2 regions of the Ruegeria sp. BF12 genome follow, and region 2 is predicted to be linked to the other one. Evidence: riboswitches for the same ligand, from Rfam matches in the RefSeq annotation. Region 2 holds a riboswitch; the other holds the start of a gene.

Region 1 (6,159 bases), on a different contig from region 2:
CAACGGCAAGGTCGGTCAAATAAGGCGCCGACGCTGCAACACCTTTGAAGTAAGCCTCCAGAAATTCGGTATCGGACAGGTCAACGTCACCTGAGCTTGCGTCTTTCTGCAGGGATTTCGCAAGTTCCTCGATCGGCGTTGTCAGGCTGAAGATGTTGTCCTCAATCGACTCGACGATCATCGAAGCAGAAGTGTTCAGCAACTCGGTGGTGTTTTGAACATTGGCGTATGTTGATACTAACAGCACCGCTCCGGCCGAAAGCGCCACCAGTCCACCGATGGCCAGCGCCAGCAGTGCAGAGATTTTGATTTTGATTCTGGATCGAGGGCTGTCTGCCCGCTTACCGGCCTGGACCAAGCCGCTGCGTTCCAGATGTTTGTCTTCCGTGACCATTTTTGAACGATATTTTGCTTGACGGCTCGTTTCAACGCAGTTGGAGTCCTAACCTAGCGTTTTCGCGTGAGAGGTTGATGCAAAACGCGCGCTTTACTCAATGCGGGGCCAAAACCTGCGGACCTGCAATGCGACACGGATAATTCAGGCGAGGTCGCTGTTAACCGAGATATGCTCGCAAGCTCGGCGGAGGATTTTCAAAAAGCTTCTCGGTCACGACGGGTGGATGCGCCATCTCATCCGCCACAAGAACCGTTTGTTGCGCGATGCGGCGCGCGTCCTGCGGATCATGGCTGACCATCAGTAAGGTGGTGTCGGTCTCGGCTACCAGATCGGCCACGAGATCAAGCATCTCGGCCTTGAGGGCCGGCCCCAACGCCGCGAAGGGTTCGTCTAATAGCAAAATCTCGCGTCGCTGCACAAGGACTCGGGCCAACGCGACTCGGCTTTGCTGGCCGCCTGACAGTTCAGAAGGCCGCCGCCCGCCAAGCCCGGACAGGGCGACCCGGTCGAGTGCCGACTGCACCTGTGTTTCCTCATCTTTCGAAAGACGACCGTTCGGGCGCAGGCCCAAGGCAATGTTCTGTTCGGCTGTCAAATGCGGAAACAGGTTTCCGTCCTGAAACAGCATCGCCAAAGGGCGCTTACCGGGGTGCAGATTGGAGATACACTCGTGTTTCCAGAATATCTGGCCCTGCTTGAGGTCTCGAAACCCCGCGATGGTTTCAAGAAGTGTGGATTTTCCCGCCCCGGATGGCCCGATAATGGCAGCGCTGGTTCCAGCCCCGATCTGAATGTCAGCGCGCAGGGTGAAATTGCCATTTTCAATCACGCAGCCGTCAAGCTTCAGCATGCCAGCGCCCTCCTCGGTCCAAAAGCCAGAATGCACCCATCGACAGCAGCAGTAACAGCAGCGCGCCCCCCGCGGCAGCCTGCATCTGATAAGCCCCCATCAGCCGGTAAATCTGCAAGGGCAGGGTTGCGATCTGCGGATCGGCAAACAGCGCGATCACGCCCAGATCACCCATGGACAACGCGGCCCCAAGCCCGGCGGCAAAGCAGATTTGCGGACGCATCCGGGGCAGCAGGATGCGCGCAAAAAATGTCCCTTTGCCCATGTCCAATGAGATCGCAAGCCTGCCATGCCGAGCAACGGCGTCACGCGCTGCGGGTACAAGAATGCGCAGGGCAAAGGGCAGGGCCATTGCCGCATTCACCAATGCTGTCACGGGCAGCGCGAGTGTCGCTGGGTTCGCCAGCGGGCGGATCAGGATGAACAAGCCAGTTCCAATCACCAAGGGTGATGCCGCCAACCCCAGAATGCCGCTAAGCTCCACTATTCCGTACCGTCCTGTCGCCACGGCAGCGGCCATCGGGAGTGCAAGCAACAGAAGAATGGCGGTGCTGGCCGCCGCAACAATGATTGACGTCAATGCTGCACGAAACACCATCGCGGGCATTTCCAACAACCCTGCGAAACCGGAGATTACCACTGACGCGAGTGGGAGAAGCAAAAACGTGGCCGCTGCGAGGATGCAAAATGCGTCAAGTGTGGGTTTTCCTCCGTCCCAGCGGCGTATTTCGCGATCCAGGCCCGTTCCAAATCCATCTCCACGCGAAAACTTCAACGCGGCGAATGCGGCGGCGGCAGTCAGGGCCAATTGCAACGCGGAAAGCAGCGCCGCGCGACCGAGATCAAAATCGTAGGTAAAGGCCTGATAGATCGCCAGTTCGATCGTTGTTGCTCGCGGACCTCCACCAAGAGTGAGGGCAACGGCAAAACTGGTCAGGCAAATGGCGAAGATCACCGCCAGAACGCCCGGTAGAATACGCAGGAGCATGGGCAGTTCGATCAGTCGGAACATTGCCGCACCGTTGCAGCCCAGTTGAGCAGCCAATCGAAATCTTTCAGCGGGAATTTCCTGCCAGGCCTGCAGAACAAGGCGCGTGGCCAGGGGCAGGTTAAAAAACACGTGGGCCAATACAACACCGTGCAACCCGTAAATGCGGATGGGTGGCAGGCCAAAAAGACCCAGAAGGTCAGAAATCCACCCAGACCGCCCGAAGACCTGCAACAACCCAAGGATGGCTACGATGACTGGAAGAATAAACGGCGCGCCCAGAAGCGCGATCAACGCGCGCCGGCCCCGGAACCGTCGACGAGCAAGGGCGCGGGCCACCGGAACGGCCAGCAGGACACTGAATAGCGCGGATAGCGTGGCCTGGATCAGCGTGAACTTCAATGCTGCCCAGTCGGCGGGGCTGAACCCGCCGCTGGTTTCGGCGCGCAATGCGACAGCCGCAAGTGTACCCAGTATCAGCGTTGCGACCAGACCCGCCGCGCCGATACCCGGCCATGGGCTTACTGGCTGAGCGCGTTCTGCCATTCCGCAAGAGCCTGGTCCCGCACGGCGGCGGCTTCATCGGGTGAGAACAGCAGCGATTTCGCCGGCACGGTCAGGGTCTCGAAACCCTCGGGCAGACCTGTTGCCGGGGTCACGGCCGGATACATCCAGTTGGTCGTCGGGATGATCTGCTGAAACGCATCCGACACCACGAACTCCAGGAACTGATCCGCCAGTTCGGGCTGATCGGTTCCGGCCAGCTTTGCCGCCACTTCGACTTGCAGATAGTTGCCTTCATCAAAGGCTGCTGCTGCTTTGCTTGCGTCTTCTTCGGCGATCAGGTGGTAAGCTGGCGAGGTTGTGTAGCTAAGTACCATGTCCGACTCACCCTCAAGGAACAGACCATATGCCTCGGACCAGCCTTTGGTGACGGTCACGATGTTATCGGCAAGACCCGCCCAAATCTCGGGCGCTTGGTCGCCATAGGCCGCTTTGACCCACATCAGCAGGCCCAGACCGGGGGTGGACGAGCGGGGATCCTGAATGATGATCTTGGTGTCGCTGTCTGCCAGTTCCTTGAAGTTGGCAGGTGCCGACGCGTCTGCTTTGTAGACAAACGCGAAATAGCCCCAGTCAAACGGGGTGAACGTTTCGTCGGTCCATTCGATCGGAAGTGCGAAGTCCGCAGAGACGGAACTGGGTGCAAACAGACCGGTTTCCCGGGCTGCGGCAATCAGGTTTGTGTCCAGACCCAGCACCACGTCGGCGTCAGAGTTTTCACCCTCAAGCCGGACACGCGACAACAGCGCGGCACCATCTTCGACACCCACAAGGTTCAGTTCGCATTCGCAGGTCGCTTCAAAAGCTTCTTTTACCTGCGGGCCGGGCCCCCAATCGGATACAAAGCTGTCATAGGTGTATACGGTCAGCTGAGGCTTGTCGGCGGCGATGGCCGAAGTTGCACTCAGTAGTCCCGCAGCAATCAGCAGATGTTTCATATCATCCTCCATTGCGGCGAGAGGGCAAGGATGGATGAAACCTTTACCTTTCCCTCCGCCGGTTCTAGCCGGTTCAGGTTCTACGGGTTCGCCAAAGGCATCTCAGCGCGGTAGCCGCGCACCCCGAGGTGAGGCCGTCACTAGGGGGGATTGAACGAAAAGACAACCTAATAAAATTGCGTCGCGAAGGGGGCGAAGTTTGTAATTCCGCAAGTCGAGGCGATTTGGACGCCTCGCCGCTTCTTGGAACTTGAAGCCCTTTGAACCAGCGATGCTTTCAGCGTGCTTAGCTCAAAGGGCTCCGAAATCAGAAGTATCGCAGCCAAATGTACACGTTCGCGATCATCAACGTCAGGATCATGATCGGGAACGCGATTTTGGCAAAGGCGATAAAGCCGATGGGCTGTTTGGCCTTTTCCGCAAATGCGGCAACCGTCAGGTTGGCGCTGGCCCCAAGCAATGTGCCGTTGCCGCCCAGACAGGCCCCAAGCGCCAGCGACCACCACAGGGGTTCAATTGCCTCTTTGCCGCCAAATGTATCCGCCGTAGACTCGATCAACGGGATCATCGTGGCCACGAATGGTATGTTGTCCAGAATGGCGGACAGGATGCCAGAGGCCCAGAAAATGAAGAACGCGGTCCACATCATGTCGCCCTGCGTCAGCTCCAGCACTTTCTCGCCAAAGAAAGCCAGCAACCCAACGTGTTCGACACCGGCAACGATGACGAACAGCCCGCCGAAGAAGAATATCGTGACCCATTCGACTTCGCCAAAAATGTGGTGCACGGACTCGGATTGTTCCTCGCCGCTTTGATGACCATAGGCCAGCAGCATCAGCAAACCTGCGCCCGCCAAGGCCGACGTGCCCGGTTGAATGCCATAGCTGTGCCCCAGCGTGAAGCCCAGCAACACTAATGCCAGCACGCTCAGGGACTTGATCATCAGGACCACATCGGTGACGGCTTCGGATTCATTGAAGCCCATGATCCGGTCACTTGCCGATTTCGGGATGCTGGCCAGTTCCTTGCGGTTCATCAGGTAGATGATGCCGGTCAGGACAACCAGACATATGGCCGAGATAGGAGCCAGGTTCACAACAAATTGGTTAAAGCTCAGCCCTGCGGCCGAGCCGATGATGATGTTGGGCGGGTCACCGATCAGCGTGGCAGTGCCGCCGACGTTCGAGGCCAGGATTTCGGCGATGAAGAATGGAAAAACCCGCGTTTCCAACGCTTCGGTGATCAGCAAAGTGATTGGTGCGATCAGCAAAACGGTGGTAACGTTGTCCAGCAGCGCCGAGAAAACGGCCGTAATCAGCGTGAGCATGATCAGGATGCCGGTTGGATTGGCGTTCACCGCTTTTGCGGCCTTGATCGCCACGTATTGGAACAGCCCGCATTTGCTGGTGATGCCGACGATGACCATCATGCCGATCAACAAAGCCAGCGTGTTGGCGTCCACACCGGCCACGGCCTGTTCCTGATTGATAATGCCAAACAAGACCATCAACGATGCGCCCAGCATGGCCAGAATGGCGCGGTTGACCTTTTCTGTGATCAGTACCGCGTAAACCAAAATCAGGATTCCGGTCGCGATCCAAAGGGGATCGATTCCCAATAGTTGTGGAACAGAGAGAGCGCTCTCTCCGTGTGACGTCGAATGCGTTGCCAAGGTTTTAGTCCGGTTCGTATAGGGTTAGCTGAGTGCGCGATCCAGAAGCGAGTTGGCGCTTACGGTGCCGACGAAACGGTTGGTCTCGGGCTCAACAAGGATCACGTGCCGTTTGTATTTGTAGATCAGGAAGATGCCTTCCATCACCGGTGTGTCAGGTGCAGCAACAGGGATGTTGGATGGTCTTGACATGTTGTCCCGGACCTTTTCGGTCTTCAGCCGCACCAGCTGTTGTTCGAAATCTTCCCGTGTCAGATTCATGAAGCTTAGGGACTCGATCGGGACGCGGGATGCATCGTCGTTCAGACCAATGGTTGCCGCTTTGGGCAGGATCAGCTTGAGAAGCGTCGGGGCGGTGAAAACGCCAACATAGGTCCCGTCCTCATCCACTACCGGCAGAAAACGCGCCCGGCTGCCCCTGATGATGTTGAAAGCCGTCGCGATGCTTTCATCGGGCAGAATTGTTTTCTGTACCTCAGGCGGTACCATTACATCATAGCAGGTCAGGCCCATGAGTTTCCTCTGACTTCGATCGGCCGCCGGATGGTTTCCCATCTGCACAGCCACAAAAAACGCCCTGCGAGACATGCGGAAAGTCTGCCAAAGCGAATCATAATTTGATGATGCGCACTGCATTTCACCGTCAACCAGAATTGACCACCCCACTTATGAAATTAAATTGATATCGCTATCGCTATATGTGGCTTACGGATGCGTAACGCATGTCCGATAGTTTGCGCGCGGAACCGG
Region 2 (6,159 bases):
CGCAGCCGGATCACCGGCACGTGCCACGGCGGTATTCAGCAGAACAGCGTCATAGCCCAGCTCCATCGCGCGCGCAGCGTGGCTGGGCAAACCGATCCCGGCGTCGATCACCAACGGCACGTCCGGAAACTCGGCCCGCATCGCGCGTAAGGCGTATTCGTTGTTCAGGCCGCGCCCGGACCCTATGGGCGCCCCCCAAGGCATCAGCACCTCGCACCCGGCGGCCAGCAGGCGTTCGCCCACGATCAGATCGTCGGTTGTGTAGGGAAAGACCTCGAACCCGTCTTCGGTGAGAATGCGGGCAGCTTCGACCAGTTGGAACACATCCGGTTGCAGGCTGTCCGAGTGGCCAATCAGTTCCAGCTTGATCCATCTGGTGTCAAAGACCTCACGCGCCATATGGGCGGTGGTTACGGCCTCTTTGACCGTATGGCACCCGGCGGTATTGGGCAGGACCAGCACGCCCAACTCGCGGATCATCTGCCAAAAGGCCTGTCCCGCACCAGATTCGCGCCGCAGCGATACAGTGGCCACGCCGGCACCACTGTCCCGAAACGCCCGTTCCAGGATCGCGGGGCTGGGATATTGTGCCGTGCCCAACATCAGCGGGTTGGGTAGTTGGGTGCCGTAGAACGTCTTCATCCCTCAGCCCCCCTGCATCGGCGCAACGATTTCAACCCGATCACCGGCATTGAGCGCATGGGCAATGCGCCGGCCAGAAGGCACAAAGTCCTCGTTTACCGCCGTGGCAACACGGCCCGAAAGCCCGCATTCCTGCAAAAGCTCGGCAAGGGTTTCGGCGCGCACCTCTCGCGGTTCGCCGTTAAGCACGATCTTCATCGACCATCTCCGAATGTTTGTTATCCAACGCCAGATCAGCCACCCCCTGCGCCAGCGCGGGGGCCAGAAGGTAGCCGTGGCGATAAAGGCCGTTGGCATAGATTGTTCGTCCTAACCGCCGGATACGCGGCAGGTTGTCTGGAAAGGCCGGGCGCAGATCGACGCCGATTTCCAACACTTCGGCTTCACCAAAGGCGGGGTTCAACGCGTAGGCGGCGCTGAGCAGCTCCAGCATCGAACGCGCGGTGATGCGGCTGCTATCCTCGGATTCGATCATCGTTGCGCCCAGCATGTAGACGCCATCCCCGCGCGGCACGATATAGAGCGGCATGCGCGGGTGCAGCAAACGAACGGGTCGGGTCAGGGTCACGTCCCGGCACCGGATCACCAGCATTTCACCTTTGACCCCGCGCAGGTCGTGTAGGTATTCGCGCGCATGCAGACCACGGCAATCAATGGCGTTTTCCAACTGCATCGGCGCGAGCTTTTGGTGGAACTCGACTCCTTGATCCCAAAGCTGGCGAGACAAGTCCTGCAATGCCAGACGTGGGTCCAGATGGGCCTCGTCGCTGAAGAACAGGCCCTTGCTGAAATTGTTGAGATCAGGCTCTAATGACGTGATTTTTGCTCCGTTGACCTCAGAAAAGGCTTCGGTCCTTCGGGCGAAGCGGCGCAGATCGGGCAGATCGCGCGGGCTTGCGACGACCAGCGTACCGCGCCTGTGAACCTGCGTCCGCGAGGCCCACCAGTCAATCGCCGCCTGTCCAAGGCGCAGGACAGGTTCCTCGGCATTTTCGTATTCGCACCAGGGTGCGAGCATACCGCCCGCCCACCATGAACACCCATGCGGGCCAGGTGAGCCGCCGGGGTCAAACACCTGCACCTTGGCCCCGCGTGAAACAAGCTCGGACGCGACCGCCAATCCGGCCACACCGGCCCCTATGACCGACCAGACCGTCACGCGGGCCAGACCTGATGGAAATGATGTACTGGTCCGTATCCCTGTCCGATATTCAGACCGTCAGCCTGTGTGATGGCACCTTGCAGGTAGCCGTGCGCCTGAGCCACGGCGTCGGTCAGTGAAAGACCCTTGGCCAACCCGGCCGCAATCGACGAGGACAAAGTGCAGCCCGTTCCGTGGGTGTTATGGGTCTGTTGGCGCTGGGCCGTGAACTCTCCGGTCACACCTTGGGTTGTAACAAGAAGATCGTGGCAAATATCGCCAGTACCGTGACCACCTTTCATCAGAACTGCGTCTGCGCCCATCTCGCACAGGTCATGTCCCTGTGCGACCATCTCATCCAGGGTGGCCGCCGGCGCAACGCCCAGTAAACAAGCAGCTTCGGGCAAGTTGGGCGTCAGAACGGTCGCGCGGGGCAGCAACACATCGCGCAGGGTTTGTACGGCCTCTTCGACCAGTAGCGCATCGCCGGATTTTGCGATCATGACCGGATCCAGAACAACCGGCCCGGAAAAACCCTCGATACTGTCGGCGACGCTGTGGATGATCTCTGGTGTCGCCAGCATGCCGATCTTGATCGCGCCAACATCAAGGTCGGTCAGAACAGCGTCGATCTGGGCAGCAATGATATCCAATGGAATACCATGCACAGCAGTCACAGCCCTGGTATTCTGGGCCGTCACTGCGGTGATCACACTGGCCCCGTAAACCCCAAGCGCCGACATCGCCTTTAGATCGGCCTGAATTCCGGCCCCGCCGCCGCTGTCAGATCCTGCGATTGTTAAAGCAATAGGTGCCATGTCGTTGCTCCGGTTCATAATGGGCAACGGGCATGGAAAACGTCTAAGCACTGTGAGACCGTTCCCTACGCCGGTATTGCCCGGATCAGGTTCGATGGGTTAGCGCATTGACGCCTCTCAGCCCTCGGACAGGGCACCCCAACGGTTTGAGCGGACAATCTCAGGGGTTGCCTGGGGAATCAAGGGCCAATTTCGTGTGTTTCGAAGGCCAAACTGGACTCAAAAAAGGCCAGTCCCTTGGGACCGGCCTTTTGTGCGTAGATTATCGAGGCTGCTAGCCTTTCATGCCGTCCCAGAAGGATTTGACGGACGAAAAAAAGCTATTTGATTCCGGGTGGTTATCTTCACCCAGATCGTCGAATTCTTTCAGCAGTTCCTTCTGGCGGCTGGTCAGGTTAACCGGGGTTTCAACCGCCAACTCGATGAACATGTCACCGACACCGCCGCCGCGCAGGGCAGGCATTCCCTTGCCACGCAGGCGCATCTGGCGACCGGATTGGCTGCCAGCCGGGATTTGCACGCGACCGCGGCCACCGTCGATGGTGGGCACTTCGATCGAGCCACCCAGCGCAGCCTTGGCCATACTGACCGGTACGCGGCAATATAGGTTCACGCTGTCACGCTCGAACAGCTTGTGGTCCGAAACTTCGACGAAGATGTACAGATCGCCCGGAGGGCCACCGCGCATCCCGGCCTCACCCTCGCCCGCAAGACGGATACGGGTGCCGGTTTCGACACCGGCCGGGATGTTGACCGACAGCGCGCGTTCTTTTTCGACGCGCCCCGCGCCACCGCAGGATTTACAGGGGTTCTTGATGATCTGTCCCAGACCCGAACAGGTCGGACACGACCGTTCGACGGTGAAAAACCCTTGTTGCGCGCGCACCTTACCCATGCCGGAACAGGTCGGGCAGGTTGTGGGCTCGACCCCGCCTTCTGCGCCCGAGCCGTCACAGGCCGAACAGGCCACAGCGGCAGGAACGGTGATCGTTTTCTGCAGACCCGAGAACGCCTCTTCCAGCGTTACGCGCAGGTTATAGCGCAGGTCCGATCCGCGCGCAGCACGACGACCACCGCCAGCGCCACCGCGTTGACCGCCCATGAAGTCGCCGAACAGATCGTCAAAAACATCCGAGAAGGCGCTGGAAAAATCACCCTGACCAAATCCGCCACCGGGACGGCCACCGCCGCCCATGCCGTTTTCGAATGCGGCATGGCCAAAGCGGTCATACGCGGCCTTTTTATCGGCATCGCGCAGAACGTCATAGGCTTCGTTTGCTTCCTTGAACTGCGCCTCGGAATCGGGGTTGTCCTTGTTGCGGTCGGGATGCAACTCTTTGGCTTTCTTTCGAAAACCCTTCTTGATCTCGTCCGCTGATGCGCCCTTGGACACGCCGAGCACATCATAGTAGTCGCGTTTTGACATCAGTTTTTCCTTCTGCCTCAACGTAATCGGGCCGGCCCGGCAACCGGACCGGCCCGAATTGGCCCGGTTACCCGTTACTTACGCTTGTCGTCGTCAAGATCTTCAAACTCGGCGTCGACAATGTCGTCATCACCAGCCGGAGCAGCGTCTGCCGCCGCAGGCTCGTCTTCGGCCTCTTCGGACTGCGCTTTGTAGATCGCTTCACCCAGCTTCATCGCAGCTTCGGTGACGTTCTGAATGCCCGACTTGATTTTGTCGGCATTTTCGGTTTCCAGCTCGTCCTTCAGCGCGGCGATCGCCAGCTCGATGGCTTCGATTGTGGTCGGGTCGACCTTGTCGGCATGCTCTTCCATCGACTTCTCGGTCGAGTGGATGAGGCTTTCCGCCTGGTTCTTGGCGTCGACCAGTTCGCGGCGTTCCTTGTCGGCTTCCGCGTTCTCTTCGGCGTCCTTGACCATCTTTTCGATGTCGTCATCCGACAGACCGCCAGAAGCCTGGATGGTGATCTTCTGCTCTTTGCCAGTGCCTTTGTCCTTGGCCGAAACCGAGACAATGCCGTTGGCGTCGATATCAAAAGTTACCTCGATCTGAGGCATGCCGCGCGGTGCCGGCGGGATATCTTCAAGGTTGAACTGACCCAGGATCTTGTTGTCCGCGGCCATTTCACGCTCACCCTGGAACACGCGGATGGTTACGGCGTTCTGGTTGTCTTCAGCGGTCGAGAAGACCTGAGACTTCTTGGTCGGGATCGTGGTGTTGCGGTCGATCAGACGGGTAAACACGCCACCCAGCGTTTCGATGCCCAGCGACAGCGGGGTTACGTCCAGCAGAACCACGTCTTTAACGTCGCCCTGCAGAACACCGGCCTGAATGGCGGCACCCATGGCAACGACTTCGTCCGGGTTCACACCTTTGTGCGGCTCTTTGCCGAAGAACTTGGTGACCTCTTCGATCACTTTCGGCATCCGGGTCATACCACCGACCAGAACAACTTCGTCCACATCAGCAGCCGACAGACCCGCATCTTTCAATGCAGCGGCACAGGGCTTCATCGACTTCTTGATCAGGTCGCCAACCAGCGATTCCAGCTTGGCACGCGTCAGCTTCATAACCATGTGCAGCGGCTGACCATTGGCGCCCATCGAGATGAACGGCTGGTTGATTTCGGTCTGCGAGGTCGAGGACAGTTCGATCTTGGCTTTTTCAGCGGCTTCTTTCAGACGCTGCAGGGCCATCTTGTCGGCAGACAGATCGACACCGTGTTCCTTTTTGAACTCGTCCGCCAGGTAGTTGACGATGCGCATGTCAAAGTCTTCACCACCCAGGAAGGTGTCGCCGTTGGTCGACTTAACCTCGAACAGGCCGTCGTCGATTTCCAGAATGGTCACGTCGAAGGTACCGCCACCAAGGTCATAAACCGCGATGGTTTGGGTTTCTTGCTTGTCCAGACCATAGGCCAGCGCGGCAGCAGTCGGCTCGTTGATGATCCGCAGCACTTCCAGACCGGCGATTTTACCAGCGTCCTTGGTGGCCTGACGCTGTGCGTCGTTGAAGTAGGCCGGAACGGTGATAACCGCTTGCGTGACTTCCTCACCCAGATAGCTCTCGGCGGTTTCCTTCATCTTGCCCAGAGTGAAGGCCGAGATCTGGCTTGGGGAGTACTTTTCACCGCGAGCCTCAACCCACGCGTCACCGTTTCCGCCATCAACGATGGCGTACGGCACCATTTTCTTGTCTTTTTCGACTTCTGCATCATCCACGCGTCGACCGATCAGACGCTTGACGCCAAAGATGGTGTTGTCGGGGTTGGTGACCGCCTGACGTTTTGCAGGCTGACCGACCAGTCGCTCATCTTCAGTGAAGGCGACGATCGAGGGCGTGGTCCGCGCCCCTTCTGCGTTTTCGATGACCTTCGGCTGCGAGCCGTCCATGATGGCCACACACGAGTTGGTGGTCCCGAGGTCAATACCGATTACTTTTCCCATATGTTCAATCCCTTTCTCTTCAAGGCGATGTCCCGAGGTCCGGACCCGTTATGGCATCTGGCCCCGATCTGTTTTGCGCAACAGCCCTACACCATCGCGCGTCCCGGCGTATATAAGGGCGAGACGAAAAGCCTGCAAGCGGTGTAA

The links. Region 2 has a riboswitch for thiamine pyrophosphate ahead of thiD (bifunctional hydroxymethylpyrimidine kinase/phosphomethylpyrimidine kinase). Riboswitches for the same ligand answer to the same signal wherever they lie in the genome.
Region 1: another riboswitch for thiamine pyrophosphate. It lies ahead of thiB (thiamine ABC transporter substrate binding subunit); the one in region 2 lies ahead of thiD (bifunctional hydroxymethylpyrimidine kinase/phosphomethylpyrimidine kinase).

What each region holds. Positions count from the first base shown of each region.
Region 1 covers NZ_JBQFTP010000007.1:238,458-244,616, reverse strand. The annotation lists gene ACR0J0_RS13475 (adenylate/guanylate cyclase domain-containing protein) at 1-394, opposite strand, end outside; gene ACR0J0_RS13470 (thiamine ABC transporter ATP-binding protein) at 555-1,247, opposite strand; gene ACR0J0_RS13465 (ABC transporter permease family protein) at 1,234-2,781, opposite strand; gene thiB (thiamine ABC transporter substrate binding subunit) at 2,757-3,737, opposite strand; TPP riboswitch at 3,770-3,873, opposite strand; gene ACR0J0_RS13455 (ArsB/NhaD family transporter) at 4,045-5,409, opposite strand; gene ACR0J0_RS13450 (CBS domain-containing protein) at 5,434-5,922, opposite strand.
Region 2 covers NZ_JBQFTP010000011.1:54,976-61,134, forward strand. The annotation lists gene ACR0J0_RS16830 (thiazole synthase) at 1-642, opposite strand, end outside; gene thiS (sulfur carrier protein ThiS) at 646-840, opposite strand; gene ACR0J0_RS16840 (FAD-dependent oxidoreductase) at 824-1,801, opposite strand; gene thiD (bifunctional hydroxymethylpyrimidine kinase/phosphomethylpyrimidine kinase) at 1,798-2,601, opposite strand; TPP riboswitch at 2,647-2,752, opposite strand; gene dnaJ (molecular chaperone DnaJ) at 2,876-4,027, opposite strand; gene dnaK (molecular chaperone DnaK) at 4,102-6,012, opposite strand.